2 regions of the Gilliamella sp. B3801 genome follow, and region 2 is predicted to be linked to the other one. Evidence: riboswitches for the same ligand, from Rfam matches in the RefSeq annotation. Region 2 holds a riboswitch; the other holds the start of a gene.

Region 1 (16,026 bases), on a different contig from region 2:
TTGCCTGAAAAACTAACCGGTGCACCATGGGTTAAATGACCACCTTCAGATAAATTCATACCCAGTACTGTATCGCCAGGATTTAATAACGCGGTATAAACAGCAAAGTTAGCTTGCGAACCTGAATGGGGTTGTACATTGGCATAATCAGCACCAAATAACGTTTTTGCTCTTTCAATAGCCAATTTTTCAACAATATCGACATATTCACAACCACCGTAGTAACGTTTACCTGGATACCCTTCTGCATATTTATTGGTTAACTGGGAACCTTGTGCTTGCATTACTCTTGGGCTGGCATAATTCTCGGATGCAATTAATTCAAGATGATCTTCTTGACGTTGTTCTTCACCCTTAATGGCATCCCACAACTCCTTGTCATAATCGGCAATAGTCATTTCTTTACTAAACATTTTGACTCCTTATTTTCAATTACATTGGCTTTTAGGCTGTTGGTTAACTTTACGCTTAAAAATCACGATGAATTATCCTTACCTATCCAACATTTTATTTCAATCTTTTTTATGAGTTATAAATAATATTTATAGAAATAAGATTATAAAAATCTTGATAGGCTAAATATCCGATTAATTCACCAAACGGTTATAATTTAACCTTAACAAAAAAATGTGATTTTTTAATTTATTTGTTGATAAATAACAGATTAATTACACTCAAAATTGTCAGTTAACAGCATTCTATCTGGCTATTGAGATAAAAATACTCGCTGCTTTTTATTTTTCATAATATTAAGTATATACTTATGCAAAAGTTAATCATTGAGTATTTTGTTCTATGCCACTTTCGACATTAATTGTTTTACCTCTTTTAATTATTACCGTCGTGGTTGCCTCTTTTTTTAAACGCAAAAAGTGGCAACTGCTGGTGATCAGCCTGTTGACAGTTTTTGTAGTCATGGAGTTAACCTCAATCTATTTTAGTGGCGGCTTTATAGACTACCAGTTTTACGTCAATTTAAATATCAATGACATTATACAAGGGTTATTCATTTTTAAATTACAAGCACTCTTGGTGATTGTTGTTTTTTTGGGTTTTGTATTTTTACTGTTTAAGTTAGCGAGTTTATTTAAGCGAAAATGTCATCCATTACTTCGTTTGGTATTGGCTATGATTGCCATTATTAGCATCAGTTATCACAATGGACCGTTAAGCCGTTTATACGAAATTTATCAAGTGACAAACGCACCTCGTGAATCATTCGAACAAGCACTACAAACGCTCAATATGACAGATTACACTAATAAAAATCAGTTAATTAGTCATAAAGGAAAAAATATTGTCATCATTTCGTTAGAATCGTTTGAACAAGGTTTTTTAGATTTTGCGGATATCACACCGCATTTAAGACAATTACGTCAAACATATACTTTCTTCCCGAATATGCCAATGAGTGTTGGTAGTAGCTGGACAACTGCATCAATGTATACTTACATGACAGGCGTGCCTTTTTTAATTGGTGGGTACTCAACTTCGCCATTGATGAAAAGCAATCAAACCCAATTAATCAGTTTAGGGGATGTACTGAAACAGGCAGGCTACCAAACACGCTATGTTATGGCTGGCCCTGATTTTGCAGGTATTGGACATACCGCTGAATTACTTGGTTTGAAAGTGATTTCTGAAAAAAACTATATAGGTCAGTATCCCAATGCACCTTTTGGATTATATGACAAAGATATTTTTGATATCGCCAAAAAACAAATTAATGATATGAATGAAGCAAATCAACCTTTTGCGCTATTCATTTCAACTGTTTCAACCCATGCCCCTAACGGATTTTATGATGAACGAATGACATCGGTTATCACACCTAAAGAAGATAATATGTCATTTGTTGCTGCCTCACTGGATTATAACGTTGGACAATTTATCCAATATTTAGAGCATAATGGATTGCTCGAAGATACGGTCTTTTATATTTTTCCGGATCACTTAATGATGGGTTCGGGTACCCCTACTATTCATCGCCTATCTGAAAAAGAGCGTCAACTTTATTTATTAACCAATGCTAAACCTGAAAATTTACATAAATCACCCGATCAAACAATCTATCAAATTGATTTACCAAGATTGATTTTAAATGGTGCTCAAATTAAAAGTAATGCTAAATTTTTAACTGATTATTTAACCCAAACCGACATGGATAAAAAACAGTTTATTGAACAAAATAAATCTAAAATCGCAACGTTAAATCACTCAGCTGAATACGTTAAATAGGTCAAACATGACACTTGATACCATGATCATAGTCACTACCGTCAGTTTTTTGGGAATGATTTCGCCCGGACCTGATTTTTTTCTAGTGCTAAAAAATAGTTTAAGTTATAACCGAAAAATAGCACTACTCACGTGTTTGGGTGTCATTATCGCCATATTAATTCATATGAGTTATTGTGTTGCGGGAATCGCAGTGCTGATTACCGCAACACCCTTGCTTTATAATGCATTACGTTATGTTGGTGCTGTATACCTAATCTGGATAGGCATAAAAGCACTACTTGCCAAAAATAGTGGTACTCGTTATCTAAATTGTGAATCACATGGTAGGATGATCTCATCTGGCACAGCGTTTATTCAAGGCTTTTTATGTAATTTACTTAATCCTAAAGCTACTTTGTTTTTTCTCGCTATATTTACTCAGGTACTTAGTGCTGATTCAACGCTCATTGACAAATTATTAGTGGCACTGATAATTTGGGTAGAAGCGATTTTTTGGTGGCCATTTGTTGTCTTTATTTTTCAAACCCGATCGGTACAACGATGTTACAGTAAAATTCAGTTCATCATTGATAAAATTCTGGGTATCATTATAATCGCACTGGGAATAAAAGTAGCTTTAGGTGGTTAATGCCTCGTTATTTTCCAAATTCTAATACTTAATCGATCATAAATTTATAAGAAACATGATTGACGTAAAAATTAACTCGCTTTCTTTTTGAATATTTCTCTGTTACTTGCTACACTGTTAGCTATCTAATATATATTATTATTTTCAATTTTACTTATTGAAGATCATAAATGGCACAAATACCTTCTAAAAACTCCATAGGTTAATTGAAATGGATAAATTATTAAAATATGGTCGTGAACTTCTTGAATTGGAAATTCATGAAGCTCAAAAGTTACCTAATCGCCTAGGTGAAGACTTTATTACAGCTTGCCAGCTTATTTTAACTGCAAAAGGAAAAATTGTCGTATCGGGTATTGGAAAATCGGGACATATCGGAAAAAAGATTTCTGCTTCTTTAGCCAGTACTGGTAGCCCTTCTTTTTTTATGCATCCCTCCGAAGCGCTACATGGCGATTTAGGAATGGTAAGCGAAAATGATGTAGCAATACTAATTTCTTATTCGGGACGAGCAAAAGAGTTTAATTTTATACTCCCTATACTTGCTTCGATGAAAGTACCGGTGATTGCCATAACTGGCGGTTTAGACTCACCCTTAGCTAAAGCGGCTCAAGCCGTAATTGATATATCGATCGAAAAAGAAGCGTGTCCTATGGGGCTAGCACCTACTTCGAGTTCGACAAATACATTATTAATGGGTGATGCGCTGGTCATAGCCGTCATGCGAGCCCGAGGTTTTAATGAAGAAGATTTTGCTCGTTCACATCCGGCAGGCAGTTTGGGTGCGAAATTACTTAATCAAGTAAAAGATGTCATGAGAACGGGAGATTTAATTCCAAAAGTTCCCCATACTGCAACAGTACTTGAAGCTATGCTTGAACTCAGCCGTACAGGTGTGGGATTAGTTGCAATATGTCAGGATAATAATAAAATTATTGGCGTATTTACTGACGGGGATTTGCGTCGATTATTATTAAAAAATGGCACATTACAAGACAGTATTGAAGCTGTGATGACAAGTCCTGGTTATAGAATACCCGCAAGTTGGAAAGCAACAGAAGCTTTAAAATCATTTAATTATCACAATATTACTGCTGCACCAGTTGTGAATAACGAAGGTGAATTAGTCGGTGCATTAAATATTCACGATTTGCATCAAGCAGGAATTAGCTAAAACTATTAATAAATACCTATTGCAAAAAGGGGCTTTCTATTGAGATAATTACCAACCTAAATTTTTGTCGTTAGACGGAGATACAAGAAAAGTTACACAATTAACTGCTTGTGAAAAGAAAGATCACGGTCAGTTAATATTGTGTTGTAAATTTTAACCAAAATTAATAGATGATGAAACTACAATGGCAGAAAAGCGAAATATTTTTCTAATTGGCCCAATGGGGGCAGGAAAAAGCACAATAGGTCGACAAATTGCACAACAGTTAGGCATGGAGTTTTTTGACTCTGATCAAGAGATCGAAAAACGAACGGGTGCCGATATTGCTTGGATTTTTGACTTAGAGGGTGAAGACGGATTCCGCGCCAGAGAAGAAAAAGTCATTAATGAATTGACTGAAAAACAAGGTGTAGTACTCGCGACAGGCGGTGGATCGGTTCTATCAAAAGAGACACGTAATCGTTTATCTGCTCGTGGGATAGTGGTCTATCTTGAAACAACCATTGAAAAACAGATGGCAAGAACTCAAAAAGACAAACGGCGTCCATTATTACAAGGAGGAAATACCCCTCGAGAACTCTATGAAGAGCTTGCTGATGAACGTGAACCACTTTATCAAGAAATTGCTGATATCACTATTAAGACAGATGAACAAAGTGCTAAAGGTGTAGCTGGTTATATCATCGATAAAATAGAGCAAATTTAAGCTACTTATTATCAAGATAATGACTGATACTGAAATAGTAATAGTGTAGATGTCAAGTTAAGGAGTAAATATGCGTGTAGATAAAGATGACCGTTATATATCAGAAAAAGCGAATAAAGACTCTACAACTTCATTCAAATTACCAAGTTTTCTTAATTATTTTTCCAAGAAAAAATTAATTATTCTTGGTTCTGCTATGGTAATCTTTTTCTTAACGCTAAGTTTTGTGATATTAAGTTCTTCAACAGAAAATGAACCAACATCATTGACGTCGCCTGACGTCAATGGTTATTCATCAACAAATATTGAAAACAGCAACAACGCTCAATCTTTAACTGATGAGTTAAACGCATCAAGTAACACACAAACCACCGATTCAAGTTTATTACCCAACTCTACAACTGCTTCAAGATCGAATCAATCATTAGACAGTCAAGAGCCACTAACCAGTAATAGTAATATTGTGGATGAATCAAGGAAAGCTCGTAATCAATCAAATGATTCGACTATAAAAAAACCAACAACATCGTCCCTTTCTGAGAAAAATGGAGCGAATAGTCATAATACTATTTCAAGTCATAACGGAAACAGGAATAAAAACAATACTATTTATATTAAAGATGATGAATACACTATTCAACTTAGTGCTTCATCATCTATTGAAAACTTAAAAAAATTTGTTGAAAAAAATAATATTACTCATTACCAAATTTACGAAACTAAACGTAATAACAGTAAATGGTTTATTTTGATTAAAGGTATATATAAATCATCAGATGAAGCCAAAAAGGCTATAAAATCTTTACCTAGTGCTTTACAAAAGGATAATCCATGGGTCAAATCTGGTGCATCTGTGAATAAAGAAAAAGCTGAAAAATAAAGGATATGGTTCATTTATCCTACCAAAGACAAAATAGGAGTATCCTTTGAAAAAACAACGAGCCTTTTTAAAATGGGCTGGAGGAAAATATGAGCTTGTGGACACCATTAGGCAGTATCTACCAGAAGGAGATCAACTGATTGAACCTTTTGTTGGTGCAGGTTCGGTCTTCTTAAATACCAATTATAAAAGCTACCTTTTAGCTGATATTAACCATGATTTAATTGAATTATTCAATTTATTGAAATCAAAACCAAATGAGTTTATTAATGATCTAAAAATATTTTTCCAACCTCAGAACAATAAGCCTGAGGCATTTTATCAACTACGAGACGTATTTAATTATAGTAAAGATCAGTATTTACGATCGTTATTATTTATTTACTTAAATCGTCATTGCTATAACGGTCTATGTCGTTATAACAACAGTGGACTTTTTAATGTGCCTTTTGGTCGCTATAAAACAATCTATTTTCCTGAGAAAGAGCTAAACTTTTTTGCAAAAAAAGCACAAAATGCGGAATTTATCTGTGCCCCATACCAAGAGGTCATGAAAAAAGCAAAGAAAAATTCTGTGATATACTGTGATCCGCCCTATTTATCGCCAAATGATTCGGCTGGATTTACGGCATATTATTCAAATAATTTTGGCTATGAAGAACATAAAAAACTCTCTAAATTAGCCGAAAAAATGGCTTATAAAAACAATATTCCAGTGCTTGTATCCAATCATGATACTGATTATACAAGAACGTTATATAGTAAAGCTCGCCACCTTTATCGAGCTGAAATGCGACGCTCAATAAGCTGTGATGGTGAAGGTCGAAAAAAAATTGATGAAATATTAGCGCTATACAAATAATCCTAAAAACATTTGAGTATTGGCTTGTATGATTAGAGGTATGTTATGAAAGAGTTTATTATTGCACCGTCAATACTTTCAGCAAATTTTGCTTGTTTAGGTGAAGAAACCCAAAAAGTGATTGAAGCAGGGGCTGATGTAATTCATTTTGATGTCATGGACAATCACTTTGTGCCTAATTTGACAATGGGGTCAATGTTTTGCCAAGCACTACGTGACTACGGAATAAAAGCCCCAATCGATGTCCATTTAATGGCATCCCCTGTCGAAGAACTTATTGTCTCTTTTGCAAAAGCTGGAGCTAGCAATATCTCTATTCATCCCGAAGCAACGATTCATCTTGACCGAACGTTGCAACTTATCAAAGATCATGGTTGTACCGCTGGTTTAGTTTTTAATCCGGCTACTCCGTTAGATCATTTAGATTATGTAATGGATAAAATTGATATTGTGTTATTAATGGGAGTTAATCCTGGTTTTGGTGGGCAATCTTTTATCCCGTCAACATTAAAAAAATTACGACAAGTTAAACAACGTATTATTGAATCAGGGCAAAAAATCAGACTTGAAATTGATGGCGGCGTCAAAGTTGAAAATATTGCAGAAATAGCCCAAGCAGGCGCTGATATGTTTGTTGCAGGGTCTGCCATATTTGGTCAGCCTGATTATAAATCAGTTATTGATGCCATGCGAAAAGCATTAGCAGGAGTAAAATATGCCTAAACTGGATGACATTCAAGCAATAGCATTTGATCTGGATGGCACACTCGTTGATAGTGTACCCGGACTTGCATTAGCAATTCAGCAAATGCTTGCCGACTTACAATTACCTACTGTTAGCAAAGATCAAGTTAAAAATTGGGTAGGTAATGGCATCGATGTTATGTTAGAACGTACCTTTAAAGCAATCGATATTACCCCAACAGCAGAATTGTTTAGTCAAGCTAAAAATTGCTTTAATCAGCATTATGATAAAGTTATCGATGCAGAAACAAAACTCTTTCCACATGTTAAAGAGACCTTAAAAGTGCTTTATGATAATCATTATCCATTAGCACTTGTTACCAATAAACCTGCACAATTTTTACCTGCTTTATTAGAATCATTAGGCATTAAAGAATATTTCAAACTGGTGCTAGGTGGCGGTGATGTTATCAAGCTAAAACCTCATCCTGCCCCACTTTATCAGGTTATGGCAACGTTTGGGCTCTTTTGCGATCAATTACTATTTGTTGGTGACTCGAAAAATGATATCACCGCAGCAAAGAATGCTAACTGCCCTACTGTTGCGTTAAGTTACGGTTACAACTATGGTGTATCCATAGCGACCAGTGACCCCGATTTTTTGTTTGACGATTTCAAAGATATATTAACCTTGTTACCACTGCCTAAAGCTGAGGCAAAAAAATAAGAATGAATAGATTAGGAATAAAATATGAGTAAACCGATTGTATTTAGTGGCGCTCAGCCATCAGGGGAATTAACACTTGGCAACTATTTGGGAGCCTTAAAAAATTGGGTCGCTTTACAACAAGAATACGATTGCGTTTATTGTATTGTAAATCAACATGCCATCACAGTACGCCAAGATCCACAGAAGCTACGCAAAGCAACGCTCGATACCATGGCGCTTTATTTAGCATGTGGCATTGATCCTCAAAAAAGCACTATATTTGTACAATCTCATGTACCTGCTCATGCTGAATTAGGGTGGGCATTAAACTGTTACACTTATTTTGGTGAACTCAGTCGCATGACCCAATTCAAGGATAAATCATCACGACACGCTGAAAATATTAACGCAGGGCTTTTTGATTATCCTGTATTAATGGCAGCTGACATTTTATTATATCAAGCTAATTTAGTACCGGTGGGTGACGATCAAAAACAACATCTCGAACTATCACGTGATATTGCAATGCGCTTTAATGCCCTGTATGGTGACATTTTTACTGTTCCTGAACCCTTTATCCCTAAAGTTGGTGCAAGAGTAATGTCTTTACAAGACCCAACGAAAAAAATGTCTAAATCCGATGAAAATCGAAACAATGTGATTGGCTTACTTGAAAATCCTAAAGACATCGAGAAAAAAATCAAACGAGCGATGACCGATTCTGATGAACCGCCTGTTGTACGTTATGATTTAAAAAATAAAGCTGGTGTATCAAATTTATTAGATATATTAACTGGCGTAACAGGAAAACCAGTCACCGAACTTGAAAAAGAGTTTGAGGGTAAAATGTATGGACATCTTAAAACGGAAGTGGCGACACAAGTGATTGATATGATAAGTCACTTACAAGCACAATATCACCAATATCGTGATGATGAAGATTACCTCTATTCAATCATGAAAGAAGGCGCTGAAAAAGCTCGAGCTAAAGCGGATATCACATTGAAAAAGGTCTATGACGCTATCGGTTTTGTATAGTCTGAAATCAAAAAAACATGATTATTATTAACACTAAACAGTATTAATTAGCTTTGATATAGGCATTGATTATCCTAATGACAATCAATCCGATGAAAGCCATTTAATTAAAATAGGTTAGTTATGAAGATTATCATTCTTGGGGCAGGACAAACAGGCAGTGCGCTTGCAGAATATCTTGTTACTGAAAAACAAAACGATGTCACTGTTGTCGATGAAGATCATGATAAATTGCAATCTTTGCAAGAACGCTTTGATTTACAAGTTATTTGTGGAAAATCATCTTATCCACAAGTATTAGAGAGTGCTGGCGCGGAATCGGCTGATATGCTTGTTGCCGTTACCAACTCTGATGAAATCAACATGATGGCATGTCAAATAGGGCATGTCATGTTTAATATTCCGCAAAAAGTGGCGCGTATCCGCGCACCGGAATACAATGATGAAAGATATCCTTTTTTTAATAAAGAGTGTATCAATATCGACCATATCATTGCACCAGAAAACCTTATTACCAACCATATCAGTCATCTTGTTCAATATCCAGGCGCATTACAATTTGCCTCATTCAACGATACCCGTGTATGTCTAGTCGCTGTTATGGCATATTATGGTGGCGCGCTAGTTGGCAGTGAGCTATCAGAACTTAAAGAACATCTTCCGCATGTTGAAGCTAGAGTCGTTGCTATCTACCGTAAAAATCGCTTTATTCGTCCTCTAGGTTCCACCTTAATTGAAGCTGGTGATATGGTGTATTTTATTACTCCGCCAACCAATATCAAAGCCGTGACCAGTGAGCTACAACGTTTAGAAAAACCTTATAAACGAATTATCATTAGTGGCGGTGGCGGCATTGCGCTTGCACTGGCTAAGCGTTTAGAAAATGATTATCAAGTCAAACTAATTGAACGCAATGCCGAACGAGCAGAACTCATTGCTGAACAGTTACTTAATACCACGGTATTACATGGCGAATCATCAGACCAAGAATTGCTATCCCAAGAACAGATTGAACTGACAGATCTTTTTATTGCGGTAACCGGCGATGATGAATCCAATATTATGTCATCGATGTTAGCGAAAAGAATGGGCGCAAAAAAAGTCATCGTTTTAATCCAAAAACAAGCTTACCTAGAACTCATTAATGATAGTGTGATTGATATTGCTATTTCACCTCAACACGCCACTATTTCTGAACTTTTAAGTCATGTCAGACAAACAGGCATCGTCAAAGTTGTATCACTACGACAAGGCGAATCTGAAATTGTGGAAATCGTTGCGCATGGTGATAAAGAAAATTCAAAACTGGTCGGAAAAAACATCAATGGATTAAAGCTACCGTCTGGGGCAACAATCGGCGCAGTTGTACGTGATGAAGATGTTATTATTATCAACACGGATTTAACGATTGAAGAGAATGATCACCTAATTATTTTCTTGCCGGATAGAAGAGCGATTACCGATATCGAAAAATTGTTACAATAACATTTAAATCGAAATTTTCTATTATACAAACTTGTTAAAAGCCAATAGGCAGTTCATAATATAAGCATAATTTTGACTCGGGGTGTTTTTTATTCATTAAAAAACTGAGAGTTTACCCGTTGAACCTGATCTGGATAACACCAGCGTAGGGAAGTCTAGCCATTCAACTTTACAATAGGCAAATTCTTCCCGATAAATCAAATAAGGAATGAACATGTCAGTAACCACATCGCTTCAAATCACACAAGTTACACCTTTTATTAATCTTGTCAAAACGCAACGCCCATTAGTTCATTGTATAACAAATGATGTTGTACAAAATTTTACTGCTAATGTCCTACTTGCTATTGGAGCTTCACCAGCAATGATTATTGCTGAACAAGAAGTGGCTGAATTTGTTAAAATTGCTAATAGTTTACTGATTAACATCGGTACAATTAATCACAATACCGCCAAAAGTATGCTACTTGCAGCAAGCCAAGCTCAACAAAGCCAAACTCCATGGGTACTTGATCCTGTTGCCGTTGGTTCGGCACTTGTTTATCGTACCGAAATTGCGTATCAATTATTATCATTTAAACCCACCGTTATTCGTGGCAATGCTTCGGAAATCTTAGCGCTAAGCGGTCAATTTGCATCATCAAAAGGCCCGGACAGTCAAGACTCGACAAAATCCGCTTTACAATATGCAAAACAATTGGCACAAGACTACCAGACTATCATCGCCATGACTGGTGACATTGATTATATTACTGATGGTCATACGACTTACGCTATAGCAGGCGGTGATATTGCTTTAACCAAAATTACCGGAACAGGCTGTTCCTTATCTGCTATGGTTGCAGCGTTTATTGTAAATTCAACCGATCCACTTTTAGCCACAGCAGCCGCTTGCTTTATGATGAAAAAAGCTGGAGAAAAGGCAAATAAACAGCTTGGATTAGGCAGTTTTGCCGTATCGTTATTAGATCAATTATCACTATTTTATTCATCATACTAATAGGGACGTAGCATGCAGAAAAAGTTGGATCTTACTCTCTATTTAGTGCTCGATCCGACACTATGTGGAGGAATCAGTGGCATGGTAGATACCACCAAAATTGCCGTTGCCAACGGTGTAACCGCCGTACAATTACGATCAGAACAAGAATTGACAGGCAAAGATTGGTATAAAGCTGCTTTAGCCTTGAAAGAAGCACTCAGTCAGACATCGGTACCGCTATTGATTAATGATCATGTGGATATTGCTTTAGCTGTCGATGCAGATGGTGTGCATGTTGGTCAAAATGATTTGCCCGTTGATGTAGCTCGCCGATTGATCGGTAAAAATAAATGGTTAGGACTATCTGTTTCGAATCAGCAACAACTTGAAACCGTGCCTTGGCAAAACGTCGATTATATTGGAATTGGTCCTGTCTATCCGACCTCGACCAAGAAAGATGCTTCCTCGGCACTTGGTATTGAGCAGTTAACTCAATTAGTCAAAACCAAACATTGCCCTGCTGTTGCCATTGGTGGTATCGACGTAACAAAAGTTACAGAAATAATACAAACAGGAATTGAAGGCGTTGCAGTCGTATCGGCTATTTGTGGTCAATCCAATATTGAACAAGCAACCACCTTACTAATCAATAAAATAAATCAAGCTAGATAGGAAGCAACATCATGACAATTACAGCCCTAACTATTGCTGGTTCAGATCCCAGTGGGGGAGCTGGCATCCAAGCCGATCTCAAAACGTTTTCGGCACTTGGTGCGTATGGCATATCTGTCATTACCGCGTTAACCGCACAAAGTACCCAAGGTGTTGATGCGGTATTGGCAATTCCCACCGAATTTATCGAAGCAGAATTTAACACCTTATATCAAGATATCCACATTGATAGTGTCAAAATTGGTATGCTAATGAATAAAGAAATTGTCACAACTGTCTATCAGTTATTAAAAAATCATCCTATACCATCGATTGTACTTGATACAGTTATGATCGCTAAAGGGGGGCATGCACTTTTAAAACCCGATGCCATTACCGCCATTCGAGAACAATTATTGCCATTAGCAACAATTATTACACCTAACTTACCCGAAGCCGCAGCGCTTTTAGATTGTGATGAAGCGAAAAATGAAGATGAGATGCTAAAACAAGGGCAAGATTTACTTAAACTAGGTTGTAAAGCGGTTCTAATGAAGGGAGGGCACTTAGCCAGTCAAGAAAGTCCCGATTATTTAATTACCTCAGACCAAACAATCCGGATGACATCGCAAAGAATTCAAACGAAAAATACGCACGGTACAGGTTGTACCTTATCAGCCGCTATTGCGGCTTTATTACCTAAAAACAGCTTAGAACACGCGGTTAAACAGGCGAAAGAATATCTTCACGGAGCCATACGACATGCTGATGATTTAAATATTGGTAAAGGGATTGGACCAACACATCACTTTTATCGTTGGTGGTGATTCAAAAACACAATTGACGCATATTTGCGAACACTCTCTTCAAATTTTTCAAAATATGAGTGATTAAAAGAGGATGTAAAGTAGGTTTTGGACGTTTTAAACGTGTTAATGAAAACAGATAAATAAAAAAACTAACGTCCAAATTTGTTTGCTTTAATATAGGTTAATTAATATGAAATACCTACAAATTCATACCCAGCTTCATTGATAGCCGCTATAGCGGCTTCTTGTGAAATGGTCCCGCCTTCGATATCAACTTCATGTTTAGCCAAATCAATCGTTACTTTCGCTTTTGGATCAATATCGTTAATCGCTTTAGTAATCGTATTAACACAATGCTGACAACTCATATTATCGACAATTAATTTCATAGTTGACCTCTCTTTTCAATTAAATCTTATCAGAATTCGGATCGCCCAAATTAGCGTAGGCTTTATAATTGTGTTCGATCCATTGACCCGCATTATTACTCGTTTGATAATAATCAAGCCCAGTAATTTTCATCATACTTTGTGGGAAACAAAAAAGATTGCGTACAGTAAAAAATGAAGCTAAATTTTTTGAAACGTCCACAATATTGTTTGTAAAAAGCATGCTTCAGTTACAAAGCCACAATGACATTATTTCTTTTATCATACACAATTTTTTATTCTGATAAAACTGGCTCTGACATATTATCATTTTGCGTATAAGGTATTGGCTTTGACATATCAAATTATTGCGTGAATGTTGCGAATATTTTTTTGTTCAACGTTGTCATCGCAATACTTTTTAAAACTAGAATTTGTCAGGCATGACTTTTATCGTTTCGATTTACTCATTTACGTGATTCACTTTAGCTTCAAATAAACTGGAATTTATAGGACACAAATAAAAACATCTCAATCATCTTTTCATGTTCAACACTTGGAATCATTATCAGATAACAAACTGAACAATCTAGAATTAATAGCATCATTTTCACTAATAGTGAATGGTTAACAATCTAAGTTTATCCATGGTTATCATAATTTAAAACGCCAAGATAATTTTTTTATAGAAAAATTTATTCATGCATTTAATTTATTTACTCTCTGAATTAACAACAAAAAATGCTATAAATCCAGAACTTCTTTGACACTATTGCTTGTTAAACGTTATACTAAAGGCGATATTTTGTACATCTGAATAGTTAAGCACTTTTTTCAAAAGCAGTTTAAACATAGGGGGGTGTAATTTGGGTATCTTAAATAATATTTTTTCTAAAATCTTTCCAAGTGCTCAAGCGGCTGTCGGTAATGTCGCTGATGCCGTTAAAAATCAAGTCAACAGCATTACCGGTCATGATAAAGATGCCGCGTCAAATAATCAGAATCAAGACCAAAATCAAAATCAACAACATTCAGACAACCAAACGCCCATTTCGGACGTGGATGTGATGTCAATTCTTAATAATTTAGCGAGCAAATTTCCTGAAAAACTTAATTGGAAAACATCGATTGTTGATCTTTTAAAATTATTAGGAATAGACAATAGTCTAGATGCTCGTAAAAGATTGGCAAAAGAACTTAATTACACGGGTAGTACAGATGATACCGCTGCAATGAATACTTGGTTAATTAAAGAAGTATTTAAACGAATTGCCGAAAAAGGCGGTAATATTACCCATCTATTTTCTTAATCAAAGATTGTTACGTGATTTGTTATCCACCTGGTCTTCGGGTGGATTTTTTATATAGCATATTGTAATTCGTTCGACTCAATCAACGGCATTACGCTTTAAACGAGTGTAATCGATTCATTGCGGCTTCAAAGCTTTGTGATAATAAAATATCCGTGCAACGTGCAGATTCATCAATCGCTTTATCTATTAGTTCTTGCTCGGGCTTAGAAGGTTTATTTAACACAAAACCGACCACTTTATTTTTATCACCCGGATGCCCGATACCGATTCTTAATCGATAAAAATTTGGATTATTGCCTAATTTGCTAGCAATATCTTTCAAACCATTGTGACCACCATGACTTCCGCCAAATTTAAATTTCGCAATACCCGGATTTAAATCAAGTTCATCATGAGCAACTAAAATTTCTTCGGGTTTTATCTGATAAAATGAAGCCATCGCTTGAACAGCTTTACCACTTAAATTCATAAACGTGGTAGGCACTAATAAACGTATGTCATGTCCTGCGATATTGATACGTGAACTATAACCAAAAAATTTAGGATCATTTTTTAACGGTTGTTGATAACGTTGTGCAAGCAAATCAACATACCATGCCCCTGCATTATGTCGAGTTTGGGCATATTCATTTCCAGGATTGGCCAGTCCTACAATAAGTTTTATGGTTGTCATGATGTTTTAATTGTTAGCTGTTGTTACTTGAAGATGTTAAATTAAAAAGCCCCAAAAAACGGGGCATCTTTATCATTAAAAATCAATTATTGATGGAACATTGCAGAAATCGATTCTTCGTTGCTTATGCGACGAATTGCTTCTGCTAACATTCCTGATAATGTTAATTGACGTACATTTTTCAATGCTTTAACTTCCGCTGTTAATGGAATAGTATCACAAACGACTATTTCATCAATGGCTGAGTTTTTAATATTACTGACGGCTTTACCCGAGAAAATCGGATGCGTTGCGTAGGCAAATACTCTTTTAGCACCACGTGCTTTTAATGCATCAGCGGCTTTGCAAAGCGTTCCTGCTGTATCAATCATATCATCGACTAAAATACAATCTCTATCAGCAACATCACCAATAATATTCATCACTTCAGCTTCATTCGCTCGTTGACGTCGTTTATCGATGATCGCCATATCGGTGTCATTTAACAGTTTTGCAATAGCACGAGCTCGCACCACCCCACCAATATCCGGAGAGACAACAATTGGGCGTTCAAAATCACGTTGAAGCATATCTTCTAAAATCACAGGGCTACCAAATACATTATCCACTGGCACATCAAAAAAACCTTGGATCTGTTCAGCATGAAGATCAACCGTTAATACTCTATCAACACCGACAGTTGATAAAAAGTCAGCAACCACTTTAGCTGTGATCGGAACCCGTGCAGAACGCACTCGACGATCTTGTCTAGCATAACCAAAATAAGGAATAACAGCGGTAATACGACCTGCAGATGCTCGACGCATTGCATCAATCATAACAA
Region 2 (16,026 bases):
TAGGGACGGGTGAAACAAAATTATCCTCAAACGATTCAATCGAAGATGATACGCCAAATGTTTTACTTGATGAGATTCAAATTACCAGCCCAATGACAGGGAAAGCGCTGCCACTGAGTGAAGTCCCTGATCCTGCCTTCGCGCAAAAGTTAATGGGAGAAGGTATCGCAATTGAGCCAACGGATAATCACGTTTATGCCCCTGATGATGCGCAAATTACTGCAGTATTTGAGCGTTCAAAGCATGCAATTGGTTTGACCTTAAATAATGGTGTAGAACTATTAATCCATTGTGGTATCGATACAGTTAATTTAACAAATAACGAATTTAATTATCATGTATCATTAAATCAACAAGTTAAAAAAGGTGATTTGCTTATCAGTTTTGATCCAGACGCAATTATAAAAGCGGGTTATCCATTAATCACCCCAATTATTATTGTTAATAGTACGCAGTATCAGCAAATCACTTTAACCGATAAAACAGACGTTACAACTCAAGATATCGTATTTGACATTAAGCAATAACAAGGAACACAGATATGAAGCAAAAAAATTTTTTATGGGGTGGTGCATTAGCTGCCCACCAATTTGAAGGCGGTTGGAATGAGGGCGGTAAAGGCCCAAGTGTCGTCGATGTTATGACAGCAGGTGCACACGGTGTGCCAAGACAAATTACGCAAGATATTGAAGCAGGAAAATTTTACCCAAACCATACCGCAATTGATTTTTATCACCATTATAAAGAGGATATTAAACTATTTGCGGATCTAGGACTTAAATGTCTTCGTACTTCGATTGCTTGGACAAGAATTTTCCCTAAAGGCGATGAACTGCAACCTAATGAAGAGGGATTACAGTTTTACGACGCGGTATTTGATGAATTAATTGCCAACGGAATTGAACCGGTCATTACCCTATCCCATTTTGAAATTCCTTTGCATATTGCTCGTGAATATGGGGGATTCCGTAATCGTAAAACGGTTGAGTTTTTTGAACGATTTGCGATCACCTGCTTTGAGCGTTATAAAAACAAAGTTAAATACTGGATGACATTTAACGAAATTAACAATCAAATGGATACGAGTAATCCTATTTTCTTTTGGACTAATTCTGGTGTACAAGTCAAAGCAGGCGAAAATCCGCAAGAAATCCTTTACCAAGTTGCTCATTACGAACTCTTAGCCAGTGCTAAAGCCGTGATCGCGGGTAAAAAAATCAACCCAGATTTTCAAATTGGCTGTATGATTTCTCATGTACCAATCTATCCATACTCATGTAATCCTGAAGATATGATGGCTTCAGAAATTGCAATGCATCAACGATTCTTTTTCCCTGATGTTCATGTCCGAGGTTATTACCCTGCTTATGCATTAAAAGAGTTTGAGCGTGAAGGTTATAAACTTGATATTACGCAAGAAGATTTAGCATGTTTGAAACAAGGCACAGTTGATTACATTGGGTTTAGTTACTACATGTCTACTGTCGTTAAAGCCGATGTCAAAAATGATAACCGTGACAATATCGTCAATGGTGCTTTACCAAATGCGGTTGAAAATCCTTATATTAAAAGCAGTGACTGGGGATGGCCAATTGACCCTGAAGGCTTACGCTATACATTAAACCGTTTATATGATCGCTATCAATTGCCGTTATTTATTGTAGAAAATGGTTTCGGGGCAATTGACCAACTTGAAAATGGTCATCAAATACATGACCAACCTCGAATTGAATATCTCGGTGCACATATCAAAGCAATGTTAACAGCAATGGACTATGACGGGGTCGATGTTATTGGGTATACCGCATGGGGAATTATAGATGTTGTATCCTTTACTACTGGCGAAATGAAAAAACGTTATGGTGTGATCTATGTTGATCGTGATAACGAAGGTAATGGTAGCATGAAACGGTATAAGAAGGATTCCTTTGATTGGTATAAACAAGTCATTCAGACCAACGGTGAAAACTTAAAATAACGACTTAGTTAAGCCAAACTTATTTATGGGGATTTTATGATATTTCAATCATCCCCATAAATTCAGCTTAACACCTTAGTGCTTTAAACAGCTAAAAAGGGAAGATTAACTGTTTGTCTAATTGTGGATCAATAAGGGTAACATGAAAGCCAATTAACCTAACCCCCCTATCATTTCGTCGTTCTTGCCAAACTTTGTACGCTTGTTCAATCAAATCTTGTTTATCCAACTTTGCCCAGACATGTTCTTGTGTCGTGAGTTGAAAATCATCAAATTTAAATTTTACCCCTTGTCGGGCAATCGATAAATCTGTTCTGACTTTACTTAATCGTTTTTCTAACTCATCATAAAGTGGATCGAGTTGCAGTAAACAGTCATCCCAAGTATGAATATCATCAACCAAAGTACGTTCAACACCCACTGATTTACGTTGCCTGTCATTACAGACTTCACGCTCATCAATGCCTTGACATCTTTCATAAAGCACTCGACCAAACTTACCAAATTGATTAAGTAATTTGGTTAAATCATACTTCACCACATCTCGACAAGTAAATAACCCTAGTTCAGCCAGTTTTTTTTCGGTGACTTTCCCCACCCCCGGAATCTTTTTAAGAGGGAGTTGCTGTATGAACGAATCAACTTCGTCAGGTGTAATCACATATTGACCGTTAGGCTTGTTCATATCTGAAGCAATTTTAGCTAAAAATTTAAGTGGCGCAACACCAGCTGACGCAGTTAAACCCAGTTCATTAAATATAGCTTGGCGAATGTCTTTGGCAATTAATGTTGCCGAACCATGGCAAAGTTGACAATCAGTCACATCTAAATAAGCTTCATCAAGTGATAAGGCCTCGATTGCTTGGGTATAACGCTGAAAAATTTGATGAATCTGGTTTGAAACTTCTTTATAAACAGCATGTCTACCCGGAATAACTTTAAGATTTGGACACAGTTTTACCGCTTGTGCCATTGACATAGCACTATGAATACCAAATTGTCGAGCAAGATAATTGGCTGTTGCAACAACACCTCTTTTTCGTGGGTCACCCCCAACAGCAATGGGGATATTACGGTATCGAGGGTTGTCCCGCATCTCAACTGCCGCATAAAAACAATCCATGTCAACATGAATGATTTTTCGCATAATCTGAATGATAGCATCTAAAATATAACTGTATAAATATACAATACCATACCTTAAATGCTTGTGCAATCAGGATATCAATTACTTAACCAATTTATCAAAATCCACTAAACCTTTTTTATCATAGGGATCGCCAATCCAACGTATTGATGGTTTAAAGTTAGGATTAACTAAACTTTTTTCAGGCTGATATAAATTGTAAGTTAAGCCCGCTAAATCAGACCAAGTGTGAATTAAATCTTGTGAGCTAAATTTGCGATCAACGTAAGCTTGATAATCATTAGGATGTGTTTTCAACCAACTTGGTGATTGCCAAAGTATAAAGGGAATGGTATACATCGGTTTGGTTGGTGCTTTTTCATTTCGTCCTAAGACATCATACGGTGGTGTTTGATAAACCTCTTCACCATGATCGGAAAAATACAACATAAAACCGTTATCATGGCTCTGTTTAAATGTATTAAACAATGTCGTTATTACATAATCATTATAGCTAATTGCATTATCATAGCTGTTGTAGACTTTGGCGTTATCATCGTCAATATTGAATGGAATGCCTGTCTTATCTTGAAAAACATTATATTCACTACTTTTCGGATAACGAAATTCATATTTCATATGCGTACCAAGTAAATGAATAACGATAAATTTCTTTTTAGCGGGATCGGTTAACACCTCTTTAAAAGGCTGAATCACAGCATCATCATATTGTCTGGCACTTTGGTTACGATCGTTATTCATATAATATTGTTTATCTGTTTGCTTAGAAAACATGGTTAACATCGTATTTCGTTTAGTCATTGTTTGTTGATTGGTAATCCAAAATGTTTTATACCCTGCTTGTTTCATAAGATGAATGAGTGAAGGTTGTGTTAAATACAAATCGGGATGCCGTTCATCGGCGAAAGTCAGGGCTTGTTCTAAAATTTCGATCGTATATGGTCTGGATGAGACAACATCGTTGAAAACCAATAAATTTGGATTTTCTTTTTTAAATTGTTCAATCATCGGGGTAGTATTGCGGTTATAACCATAAATTCCCATTCTTGTACGGGTAGTCGATTCCCCAATGATTAAGACTAATGTTCTTGGTGTCTCCCCATTACTATCTGTTAAATTTTCTAATGAAGGCAAAGATTGCAAATTATTCAAAATATTTTCCATATTAGAAAGTTGTGAACGGTATGCAATATAGCTGCTCATTAATTGCCAAGGTACTGTCGTTTCCATACGGCTTAATAAATGTGCTCCCGCTTTCTCTAAGGAGGTTTTTTTTACCATTACACTGATTACTAGTGGCATCAAAGCATAAATAGCAATCAATAGTGAAACCATCCACTTAGTTTTATTTTGGACATAAACCGGTTTTACTTGTTTCCAAAGAAATAGAGCCACTAAAATATAGACAACTAATACGGCAATCAATTTAAAACTCAAGTATTGCTGAATATATTCATTAGATTCATTGAAATTTGATTCAGCCATTATAAAAAAAACACTTTGTGAAAACTCCTGCCGATAAATCACAAAATACGCTAACGAAATTAAAGACAATCCGCCAACTATAATCCCATAAATGGCTGCAATTTTACGAGTATAATTAGGAAAAAATAACACCGGTATGAGCCAAATTAAGCTATAAATAATGGAATCTCTTAACCCAATAAAATTAGAGTGTCCCGACAGAGAAATATAGAGTTGCAAAGCGGATGAAAAATAGGTAAAAAATAATATAATCAAAAATAACGAGGAAAAACTAAATTTCTGATCTGCTTTCAAATTTTGCATAAATATCAATAAAGAATCATGATGAATAAGTTTTTATAAGATACATTGGGTAGATTAATAAAACCTTAAGCACTCACATTCGATATTGAAACTAACAAAAGCCAACGGTAATCATTAATGCTATGAAAGCAATATGAAGCATATTTTCAATGAATATACTGCTTAGCTAAAGATTAATTTTAGCGGATTAAATCGACTTCAAGCCTAATAGCTGAGCAACATGTTGATGTTCTGAACAGGTTAACTTTTTGGGTGAATGATTAAAAATAATCTGCCCTTCATCGACAACTAAACATCGTGAAAAATAGTACAATGATTCATCCAGATAATGGGACACCATCATTAATGTTAATTCAAATTCTTCACAGATTTGGTTAACTAATTCAAGCATTTCAAAACGTAATGATTGATCCAGCGCTGAAAAAGGCTCATCTAAAAGTAAAATCGGACGATGTTGAATTAGACACCGCGCTAAAGCAACCCGTTGACGTTGACCACCCGATAATTGTTCAGGATAACGTTGATTAAATCCTGTTAATCCAACTTTTTCTAAAATATCATCAATAATTTGCATTTGTGAAATATTCAGTTTTAAAGAAGGTTTTAATCCTAAAGCGATATTATCTTGAACCGTTAAATGGTCAAACAAATTATTATGTTGAAACAACATAGATACCGGGCGTTTTCCGGGAGTGACATTCGTCATATCTTGATCATCGAGTATTATTTTTCCTGAATCAGGTGAAATAAAACCGGCGATTAAACTCAATAATGAACTTTTACCCGCACCACTTGGCCCAACAATGACGACCCGTTCTTTTGCGGCAATACCAAAATTAAAAAACATTTTAAAATTATCATAATGATAATTAATATGATTGAGTGTGATCATCATCCACCAAAACCAATAAACTAAAAGAGATAATTAATAATATTGCCGCTGTGACACTACCATCTTGATAATGATAATGTGATAGCTGCTCATAGAGGTAATAAGGCAATGTGATGACTGACTGCCCACCAAATAGTGCGATAATGCCAAAATCCCCTAAAGATAAGATAGCCGAAAAAACAAAACTTTTTAACATTAATTTGTTTAACGCTTTATATTCAATCAAATAAAAATGGTTAACCCCGTCAATGCAAAGGGATTGGCTTAATAGCCAATAACGCTTAGTGACATCGAACATGGGGGTAGCCAGACTTTTAATGACAAAAGGTAATGCCATTAAAGCATTACACAATATTAATAAAATGCAGATAAACCAAGTATTACCTGCATACTGATAAAATAATATAAACAGTCCTGACGCTAAAATCATGCTGGGAATCGCTAAAATTAACGAACTGGCTAACATTAATCGATTACTCCACGTTACCTTTTGATAAATGAGCAATCGACTATTTGTCCAAAGAATAAATAGTGCCATTAACAGGGTTACGATGGCTGACCCCAATGCAATGAAAAGTGAAAACAGGGTTGCATGTTGAAAGGTTGGCGTAAACAGTGACAAACGGAAAAAATAAACACCATCAATCACGATATTTATCAAAGGAAGTAAAATAAATAATCCCCCCATAATAATCACGATTGAACTTAGCAAGGCAGCCAAGCCAGAAACAGGAAAACGGTAGTTTTGCTTTATAAAGCGCATTGTGACTTGTTTATTATTATTAAACTTTTGCATTATTCCCATAAAACCTACACAACAAAGCAATTGCAATAAGGAAAGCAAAACCGCTTGAATAAAATCAAAATCACGAATGGATTGATAAATTGCTACTTCAATGGTGGTATATTTGGGGCCACCGCCTAAAGCCAATACAATCGCAAAACTTGAAAAACAGAGCATAAAAATCAGCGAAGCCATAGGCAATATTTGCCGACGAAGATGTGGCCATTCAACCAATCGAAAAAAAGTGTAACCAGAAAAATTCAATTGAGCGGCTAGCTGTTTCTGTTCAACAGGCACACTCATCAGCGTACGGTAAAATAGACAACAAGCATAAGGAAAATTCAAAAATACGTGTGCTAATAAAATTCCTTGTAATCCATAAATTGACCATGAAAATGGCAAGCCGATATATCCAACAAAGATTGACAGTAATCCCTGTTGCCCATAAACGGATAAAAGCCCTGTCACAACAACCAGTGCAGGTAAAATAAACGTCACCGGCATTATTCGCAACAATAGACCTTTACCCCAAAACTCAACCATGGATAAAGCTTTTGCCATTAATATAGCCAAGAAAATAGAAAGACATGTTGATAGTGTGGCTTGATAAACAGTTATCCACAAAATATGTAATAAATAGCTGTCAATATAACTGTTTATCTCACCTGAAGTTATTGCGTAATAACCAATGGATAATAATGCACTACCCAGTACAACCATTATGCTACTGGAGGCAAGAATACCCGGTATTAACGTTCTAAAATTCAACATGTTAATGTCTATAATTACTTACTGATCGCTGATTGCCACTCACGAATCCAAGCTTTTTGTCCTTTTTCAACTTGCTCAGATCCAAATTCTAACGCCTTAGTGACAGGCTTTATTTGCTGATAAGCCTCAGGTAATGTCGTTTGAATTATCGGGTACATCACATTCTTTTCAGCAATCTGACGTTGTACTTCAGGTCTGAGTAAATACTGTAAAAACTGACGTGCTAACTCAGGTTGCTGACTGTATTTGATTATACCTGCTACTTCAACCTGACGGTAATGTCCTTCATCAAAAATGGCTGCCTCATAGCGAGGATCATTTTTCATAATATGAGCAATCGGCGATGTACTGTAGCTTAAAACAAAATCAGCTTCGCCTTTCAAAAACATACCATAAGATTCACTCCAGCCTTTGGTGACGGTTACTGTATTTTTAGCGATCTTTTTCCATACATTGGCAGCATCATCGCCATAGATATTTTTGATCCAAAACAGTAGACCTAGTCCTGGCGTACTGGTTCTTGGGTCTTGATAAATAATTCGCCAATTGCCTTTATTATCAACAAGTTGTTGCATACTATGGGGAGGATTTTTGATTTTATCTTTGTTATAAATAAAAGCAAAATAACCAAAATCATAAGGAAGAAAATCATTATCCCACCAATCAGTGTTAAGATTATCAGGTTTAATGATTTGATGAGGAATAACAATATTGGCTAACTTAGCTTGCTGTAAAATGTTATTGTCTAAGCCTAAAATAACATCGGCATTGGTCTTTTTCCCTTCGAGCCGGATCCGATTTAAAATAGATACACCATCCCCTAACGAAATGATATCCAACTGACAATCACACTCCGCTTCAAAACCTTGCTTAATGGCCTCACCTGGGCCCCACTCAGACATAAAAGAATTGTAACTATAAACGGTTAAAGTTGGCTTAGCATTGGCAGTATCAATCAAGAAAAAAGCTGAAAAAACAAAAAACAAAAGAAGATTCTTACGAAACATTTTGTCTCCAAAATAGTAAATAAAAGACAAAAGGTTTGAGCAGACACAATAACTCAAATCCCTCCGCTGGCATGATCCAGTTCAGGTTCGACGGGTTATGTTAACCAACATTCTCAGCCATTTGGGCACCCCGTTGAGAACGATAAATAGTTTAGTGTTTACCTCATTAATTGTAAACAGTTGTAATTGCGATAGCATGAATAATAACAAGCAAGTTTAATCACTGTTAAGGTAAAAAGGTAACGAATTAATGCTCCAAAATTAGATAATTTTAAAGCGATTTTAATTGTCTCTTATTATGATTATTACCTAAGTTTAATCACTGTTTAACGGATTGAGTATTCAAGAAATCTAAATAAAAATAAGTTATTAATTAAAAAAATAGTAGATGTTACTCAATTGCTTTGTATATAATAAAAACGTCAGTTATTTGATTTTTATTAAAGGATTAATTATGTCTCAATCTTTCAAGAGCCCTCGCTGGATGCGTGATTTAAATCGCTATCTAAATTCAAAACCTCAATTCGTTTTATCTGGAAACATTCATGATCGACAACAATCGAAAATTGATACTGAAACCATCATTTCCGAAACATTAGTCTTGTCGATTTATCGAATATTAAAAAATGCAAAATTTAATCACGTCTTATTGTGGAATTCAGATGTTGGATTCGAAGAAATTCAAACACCAGACTTACCCGCAATTAAAAGCGATACGTTGTTTAAACGCCTAAGATTAAATGCTGTTCCCAAAAAAGATTCCGCAAAAATAAATCATTTAAGTAACACGTTAGATCAACTAGTCAACTATGATCAACAGCCTGTTGCGTTGATAATTGATTATGAATCACATTTGTCTAAAAATCGTCATAATATGAGTTTTAGTGAGCATCAACTTTTTGCGCGTTCTTTAGCACTTTCACAACTTGAATACCCAAAACCTAAAGGTTCAAACGATCGATTATTTATAAATACCATTATTTGGCTAGTTGAAAAAGAAAGTAATTTACCCGATTGGTTACTCATTAATAACCCTAAGATTCGTCATATTCCTGTGACAGCATCCAGTTAAGCAATCCGTAAAAATATAAATGATGAATAACTAGAGTAGCTCGTTTTTTAAAAGATCATCGCACAAAGCCGGTTTACTTAAGAGGTCATAATGAATTCAAAATAGATTGATATTGATTTAATATAGATAACTTAAAAATCAATAAGAATTTTCGGGCTTTTTTTGAATTGTATATTTAACAAAATAATAGATGCCATTTGCTAACCCAAATCGGGCTAAAATGCGTGTTTTCTATCGACTGTATTAAAATTAGTCTTTATAAATAATCATTGTCATTCTACAATTCAATATAAATAAAAATGATAAAAATAACATCAACATTGAGTTGAATATAAGGAATACAAAATGGAGTTAGAGCGTCACTGTGGTCATTGCCAAACTGAACGATTCGATAATGAAATACTAAGTAAGCAAATGATCGATGATAAAACATATCATTATGACCTATTATCCGTTTCACTCAAAAATTCTATTGATACAAAACCATTAAAAAAATTTCAATTGATTAGTGAAACTATGCCTATTAAAGAGCATAAATCTAAACTAGGGTTATGGCAATTATCTATACGCGCCAATAATGTTCGCTTACGTGCATCAAATTTACAAATCAAATTGGATGAAAACCGACTAAAAACACTTCAAGTAGCCTGTTCTAAAAACCAATTAATGGTAATGTGGACTAAACGCTCATCTTGCTTTCCTGATGCCAATAATCTTGGATTATTATCATTAATGGAACGTAACAATATTAGTGAAGATGATCTAATCATTTTACTCAGTGCACAAGAAGATCAATTTAAAACGGCGAATAACGTCATCAATGAATGTAAACAATTAGCCAATGATTATAATATTGATATTTTAAGCGATGAAGAGTTAGCAAATTATTTTAAGCAACCTAGATTAAGACTATATCAACTATTGGATGAGCGAATAGAAGGATTTGCCGAACTGGGTCATGAAGAGCTTGATCAGTGGACACAGCAGTATCGTTTTGAAAAACGTATACCATTTTGTCGGCTCTTGGTTTTATTGAGCATTCCTAATGAACATTGGATTAAACCGCCATTAAAAAAATACTCATCTCGAATTATCGATTTCTTTCATAAAAAAGTATCAATGAGTATCTTGCAAGGCCCGTTAGTTAGGATGAACCTAGGTCGTTTTACACCACGTATTGATCTTAACTTATTAGGAACCGCATCTTTACCGTCAAATAAACTACTTGATCATATTCTTGCTCGACAACCTCGTCAGCAACAAATCGATATTAAAGCCGTATTCGAAACGAATGAACTTCTTGAAATTAAATTACGCAACTTATTTCGGACAACCACTATTTATCAACGGGATACGGGCATTGACAGTCTTTATATGGGCTTTCCTTTTTTAGTTTATCAAGAAACCAGTGGCAATCGGTTACCCAGAATAGCACCGTTATTACTTTGGCCCATAAAAATGAATGACGATATGGCATCAATGAAACGACTTACACTCGCCTTTGATCGTCAACGAGAAGAAATAAGAATTAATCCCGCACTTAAAGGGATTTTGGGCAAAACACTTTTTAATCAATGGAAACATGTTTTTGATGACTTATTATTACGTTCAACGTTAAATACCCTTGAGGTTATGAATGAATTAAAGTCGTTAGGACAAATTTTGTCGAGTCAAATCGATGATTTACCAACATCGTTTGAACCAGAAAAAGGTAAAATCTACTTTGCTTGTTCCGCTGTGTTATTTGATGCCAACTTTATAGGACAATCAATTGGTGAAGAACTCAGTCAATTAAAAAAACTCGACTACGACAACACAGCACTTGAAACCGCTCTAAAACTGAAATCCAATTCTCAAATCGATGATCAAATTGAAAAACCAGACGTACAAAATTGTTTTTTTTCGGTTGCCAGTGACCCAAGCCAAGAAAACGCTGTTTTACAAGCACGATTAGCGCCCGGTTTGTTAATTGAAGGCCCACCAGGAACCGGAAAAAGTCAAACCATTGTAAATATGGTTGGCGACGCAATTGGACGCCATAAAACGGTACTGATTGTTTGTCAGAAAAAAGCGGCCCTTGAAGTTGTTCATAAGCGTTTAACTGCCGAAGGCCTTGATACGCGCAGTATAATGATTAACGATATTAATGCTGATCGCTCCAAATTGATTAATAGTATTCGTCAACAGCTTGATTTGCTGGACAAAAACCTGCCTTCAGATAACTACATTAAAGCGCGCATCAAACTGGCAAAAACAGTAACAAAACTGGAAGCACAGCTCGATCAATATGATGAGGCATTATATACTCAACAGACCCACTTTGGTTTAAGTTATCGGGAGTTAATCGCTGATTTAATCACGATTGCCAACAATCCACCCAAATTAACCGTACCGGAATTAGGCAAAGTATTTCAGAATCTTGATGTCAAACAACTATCAATGATTAAAAATCAGTGTTCACCCTTACTTTCACTGTGGTTACCGGCAAAATTTGAACATAGTCCATTATCAGAATTAACAGAATTTTCAAATGATCCAATTACGATAAATTTATTTAATCAATCACTGACTCAATTTATTCAAGTTGAACACGTTAGAACAGCAAATCTTGATAACCAACCTATCCAATTTGATGTTGATGATCCCCTCCCTCATCAACAGTGGCTTAAAAAAGAGAGTGAAGCTTTTTTAAATATCACGGAAAATCTTCGGGAGCGGCTATTAAAATGGTTACCCTTGTTCAAAATTCAAAATATCCAAACAGGTAATTTAGAAGGTGATAGACTCATCAATGGGTTAAAATTTTTGCAAAATCAGCTATCTTATTTAAACTCAGAGGCTTGGTGCCACCTGTCTCAAAAATTTTGTTATTTAGAGCCAAAGATACTAGAAGATTTACTGAGTAAAGCAAGAAAACTCATAACCCCTAATGCTTGGTACAAATGCCTGAGTTTGCAACGCTATTTAGCAAAAAAAGGACTTTTTAACTTTTTAGCTATGCACGGTGAGGAAGCAAACATTAACCGCATTCCAATGCTTTATGAGTCGCTATTATTGGAGTCTGAATATCGGCCAATTCGCAAAACGTTACTGAGTATCTTTGTTGATTTGCAATTACCTCAACACAATTTAACGCTTAATCTTGATACCACTCAATACTTGATCGAGGAAACATTATCGGAACTTGAAGAAGTCAAAGCATGGGCTGATAAAATTCACCAAGCACCTTATAGTCAGTATGTGGAGCAATCATTATTGAAAAGTAGCGACGCTTTTCAAGATTTAATTAATGAATACGAAGCGGCCTTTGTTCGTTATCAATATCGTCAAGATTCAGAACAACATTTATCCTTGCTCAATCAATTTTTAAATGAAAACCTGTATCAAAACTGTTTACAGGCGATTGTTAAAAGTCAACCAACACCTTCAACTATTGACGCTATTTACCATGTTTTACCTTCATTAAAAGCGTATCAATCATTTCGTAAAGAAGCGATTCAATTATCTGAAACTGCACTTGAAGTATTGGCAAAACTAAGACCTTTTGAATCCGAACTAGCCTTATTAAGCCCAGAAAACCAACAATATCAATTTAGACAACTATTGGATTATGAAGCTAAAACGATTTGGAAATTGTACATCGAACAAGAAAACCCGATATTACAGATTGATCAGCAAGTTATCAATCAAACCATTGAACAGCTAAAATCTAACGACGAACAGCTGCATCAACTGAATAAACAGTTACTACTTAATAATATAAAATGTAATCAGATAGCTGATCCCAAAAGGTGGGAAGGAATAACAAGGCTAACAGGTCAACGCGCCAAACGATTACGTGAATTCATCGAGCAAGGTATACCGCTTGGATTAATGTTCTTAAGACCAATTTGGTTAATGAATCCCGACACCGCAAGTCGCTTATTGCCATTAAAAGCGGGATTATTTGATTTGGTCATCTATGACGAAGCCTCACAAATGCCCATTGAATACGCTATACCTACTCTTTATCGGGGCAAAATTGCCATAGTCAGTGGTGATGACAAACAGATGCCACCCACTACATTTTTTGGCGTACAAACAGACGCTGACATAGTCGAAGAGGCTGATGATGATACTATTCAAGCACTATCACAAGAAGTTAACGAAAATCCTCTACTCAATCGTTGGAATTTAAAAGAAATTATGGATTGTCCGGATTTATTACAACTTTCTCGCACTGTGTTGCCAACAACTTATTTACAAATTCATTACCGTTCCGCTTATCGTGAGCTGATTAACTATTCCAATACCGCTTTTTACCATAGCCAACTAAACGTACCTGTCAGACATTCAGCTAATATCATTAAGCAAATCAAACCACTTGAATATATTTGGGTAAATGGTCTATATGAAGATCAACGCAATTATAGTGAAGCAATAAAAGTTGTTGAAATGGTCGATAACATTTGGAAAAAAGATGCGACTCATCGTCCATCCATAGGCGTTGTAACCTTTAACAAAAAGCAGGCAGATTTGATTGAAAAGTGTTTTTATGAAAAAGCCAATTTAGATAAAAAATTTTCAGACATTTTTGAACAAGAAAATCAACGATTCGATCAGGGTGAAGATGTATCAATTTTTATCAAAAATGTTGAAAATGTGCAGGGCGATGAACGTGATGTTATCATCTTTTCAACGACATTTGGTCGTAATAAACAAGGTATTTTCAGGCGAAATTTTGGCATACTAGGGCAACAAGGTGGCGAAAGGCGCTTAAATGTAGCAATCACCCGAGCTCGCCAAAAAGTCATTTTGATCTCCTCAATGCCTATTGAAGATGTTTCTGATGCGCTAGCCAATAAACGTGCTCCAACCTCCCCTCGTGATTACCTACAATACTATTTAGCTTATTCTAAAGCATTATCTGAAGGTAATTTTACTTTTGCTGAATTATTACTTAACCTGATCGAACAGGCACATAAGCAATCTGATTTGCCAATACCAACACAACACGATGACGGACTGCTTGACGATGTAGAAACTTTTATTCGTTCGCTCAATTTATCCTATAGCCGCCACTCAGGCTGTGGCGTATTTACATTAGATTTTACTATTGAAGATCCGAGCACTAAACTTTATTGTATCGGCATTGAGTGCGATGCGCCAATTCACCCGTTATTATCCAATGCACGATATAGAAACATTTGGCGACAATCGGTATTATCTAGAACCATTCCGCATATATTTCGCCTATCTTCACGTAACTGGTATGAAAATAATGATCATGAAAAGCAACGACTACAACATTATATTGAAAATATATTGGGAACAAAGATCAAGCACACACTCAACGACTAGAATGTCAATCAAATTTTGACTCTGTTTATCACCAAATTGATCGATTAACATCGGTCATTTTTGTCAATCATGCTTTTGATTGAAAAATACCCTAATAGGAAATCAAAACCCTGTTAAACTAAAGTAAACGACATCATCTGAGCCGTGACAAGTGTTTACTTTATCGGTATTATATTGGGCATTTATGATAATTGATTAGGTTTAGTGTGAATATTCAACAATTACTAACTCAACGTGTTTCGCAAGCAATGATAATGGCCGGTGCTGATAATAACTGTGATGCCTTAATTAAACAATCAGCTAAAGTACAATTTGGCGATTATCAAGCTAATGGCATCATGGCAACCGCCAAAAAACTAGGAATGCCACCAAGAGCGTTGGCAGAAAAGGTTTTACAACATCTAGATATTGATGACATTGCCGAAAAAGTCGAAATTGCTGGCCCCGGTTTTATTAACATCTTTTTAAAAAATAGTTGGATTGCTCAACAAAATGAAGTTGCACTGAGTAGCGATAAACTGAATATTACCTTACCTGCAAAAGCACAAACGATTGTTGTAGACTACTCAGCACCGAATGTTGCCAAAGAGATGCATGTCGGTCATTTACGTTCAACAATCATCGGGGATGCCACTGTACGAGTTTTAACTTTTCTTGGTCATAATGTTATCCGTGCTAACCATGTCGGTGACTGGGGAACACAATTTGGGATGCTCATTGCTTATCTGGAAAAAATGCAAAATGAACATGCAAATGATATGCAACTATCCGATCTGGAATCGTTTTATCGAGCAGCCAAAAAACATTACGATGAAGACGAAGTTTTTGCTGAAAAAGCACGTAATTATGTTGTAAAACTGCAAGGTGGTGATGAATATTGTCGTGAAATGTGGCGAAAATTGGTCGATATTACCATGACGCAAAATATTGCGACTTACAAACGGTTAAATGTCACACTTTCCGTTGAAGACACCATGGGCGAAAGCATTTATAACAAAATGTTACCCGGCATTGTGGCAGACTTAAAACATAAAAAATTAGCGGTAGAAAGCGAAGGTGCAATCGTTGTATTTTTAGATGAATACAAAAATAAAGAAGGCGAACCAATGGGCGTGATTATTCAAAAACGCGACGGCGGTTACCTTTATGCAACAACCGATATCGCCTGTGCCAAATATCGTTATGAAACACTACATGCCGATCGCATACTTTATTATACCGACTCACGTCAGCATCAGCATTTAGAA

Evidence for each region. A riboswitch is a leader RNA that binds a small molecule or an ion and turns the genes downstream of it on or off. The one in region 2 is predicted to bind thiamine pyrophosphate.
Region 1: linked by a shared signal. The riboswitch ahead of thiM (hydroxyethylthiazole kinase) and the one ahead of thiB (thiamine ABC transporter substrate binding subunit) in region 2 are both predicted to bind thiamine pyrophosphate.

The regions. Positions count from the first base shown of each region.
Region 1 covers NZ_JAFNNR010000003.1:57,596-73,621, reverse strand. Annotated here, with positions in the region: gene glyA (serine hydroxymethyltransferase) at 1-413, opposite strand, end outside; gene J3U14_RS03120 (LTA synthase family protein) at 796-2,238, shown strand; gene J3U14_RS03115 (LysE family translocator) at 2,246-2,869, shown strand; gene gutQ (arabinose-5-phosphate isomerase GutQ) at 3,081-4,043, shown strand; gene aroK (shikimate kinase AroK) at 4,228-4,749, shown strand; gene J3U14_RS03100 (SPOR domain-containing protein) at 4,820-5,629, shown strand; gene J3U14_RS03095 (Dam family site-specific DNA-(adenine-N6)-methyltransferase) at 5,676-6,491, shown strand; gene rpe (ribulose-phosphate 3-epimerase) at 6,537-7,214, shown strand; gene J3U14_RS03085 (phosphoglycolate phosphatase) at 7,207-7,902, shown strand; gene trpS (tryptophan--tRNA ligase) at 7,927-8,922, shown strand; gene trkA (Trk system potassium transporter TrkA) at 9,046-10,407, shown strand; TPP riboswitch at 10,476-10,576, shown strand; gene thiM (hydroxyethylthiazole kinase) at 10,622-11,407, shown strand; gene thiE (thiamine phosphate synthase) at 11,420-12,061, shown strand; gene thiD (bifunctional hydroxymethylpyrimidine kinase/phosphomethylpyrimidine kinase) at 12,070-12,867, shown strand; gene J3U14_RS03055 (heavy-metal-associated domain-containing protein) at 13,035-13,238, opposite strand; gene J3U14_RS03050 (hypothetical protein) at 13,258-13,461, opposite strand; gene J3U14_RS03045 (DUF3597 domain-containing protein) at 14,084-14,527, shown strand; gene pth (aminoacyl-tRNA hydrolase) at 14,619-15,203, opposite strand; gene J3U14_RS03035 (ribose-phosphate pyrophosphokinase) at 15,290-16,026, opposite strand, start outside.
Region 2 covers NZ_JAFNNR010000012.1:9,228-25,253, forward strand. Annotated here, with positions in the region: gene J3U14_RS10250 (glucose PTS transporter subunit IIA) at 1-527, shown strand, start outside; gene J3U14_RS10255 (6-phospho-beta-glucosidase) at 542-1,978, shown strand; gene dinB (DNA polymerase IV) at 2,070-3,125, opposite strand; gene cptA (phosphoethanolamine transferase CptA) at 3,207-4,913, opposite strand; gene thiQ (thiamine ABC transporter ATP-binding protein) at 5,101-5,760, opposite strand; gene thiP (thiamine/thiamine pyrophosphate ABC transporter permease) at 5,783-7,360, opposite strand; gene thiB (thiamine ABC transporter substrate binding subunit) at 7,375-8,367, opposite strand; TPP riboswitch at 8,408-8,510, opposite strand; gene J3U14_RS10285 (hypothetical protein) at 8,822-9,439, shown strand; gene J3U14_RS10290 (AAA domain-containing protein) at 9,785-14,779, shown strand; gene argS (arginine--tRNA ligase) at 14,986-16,026, shown strand, end outside.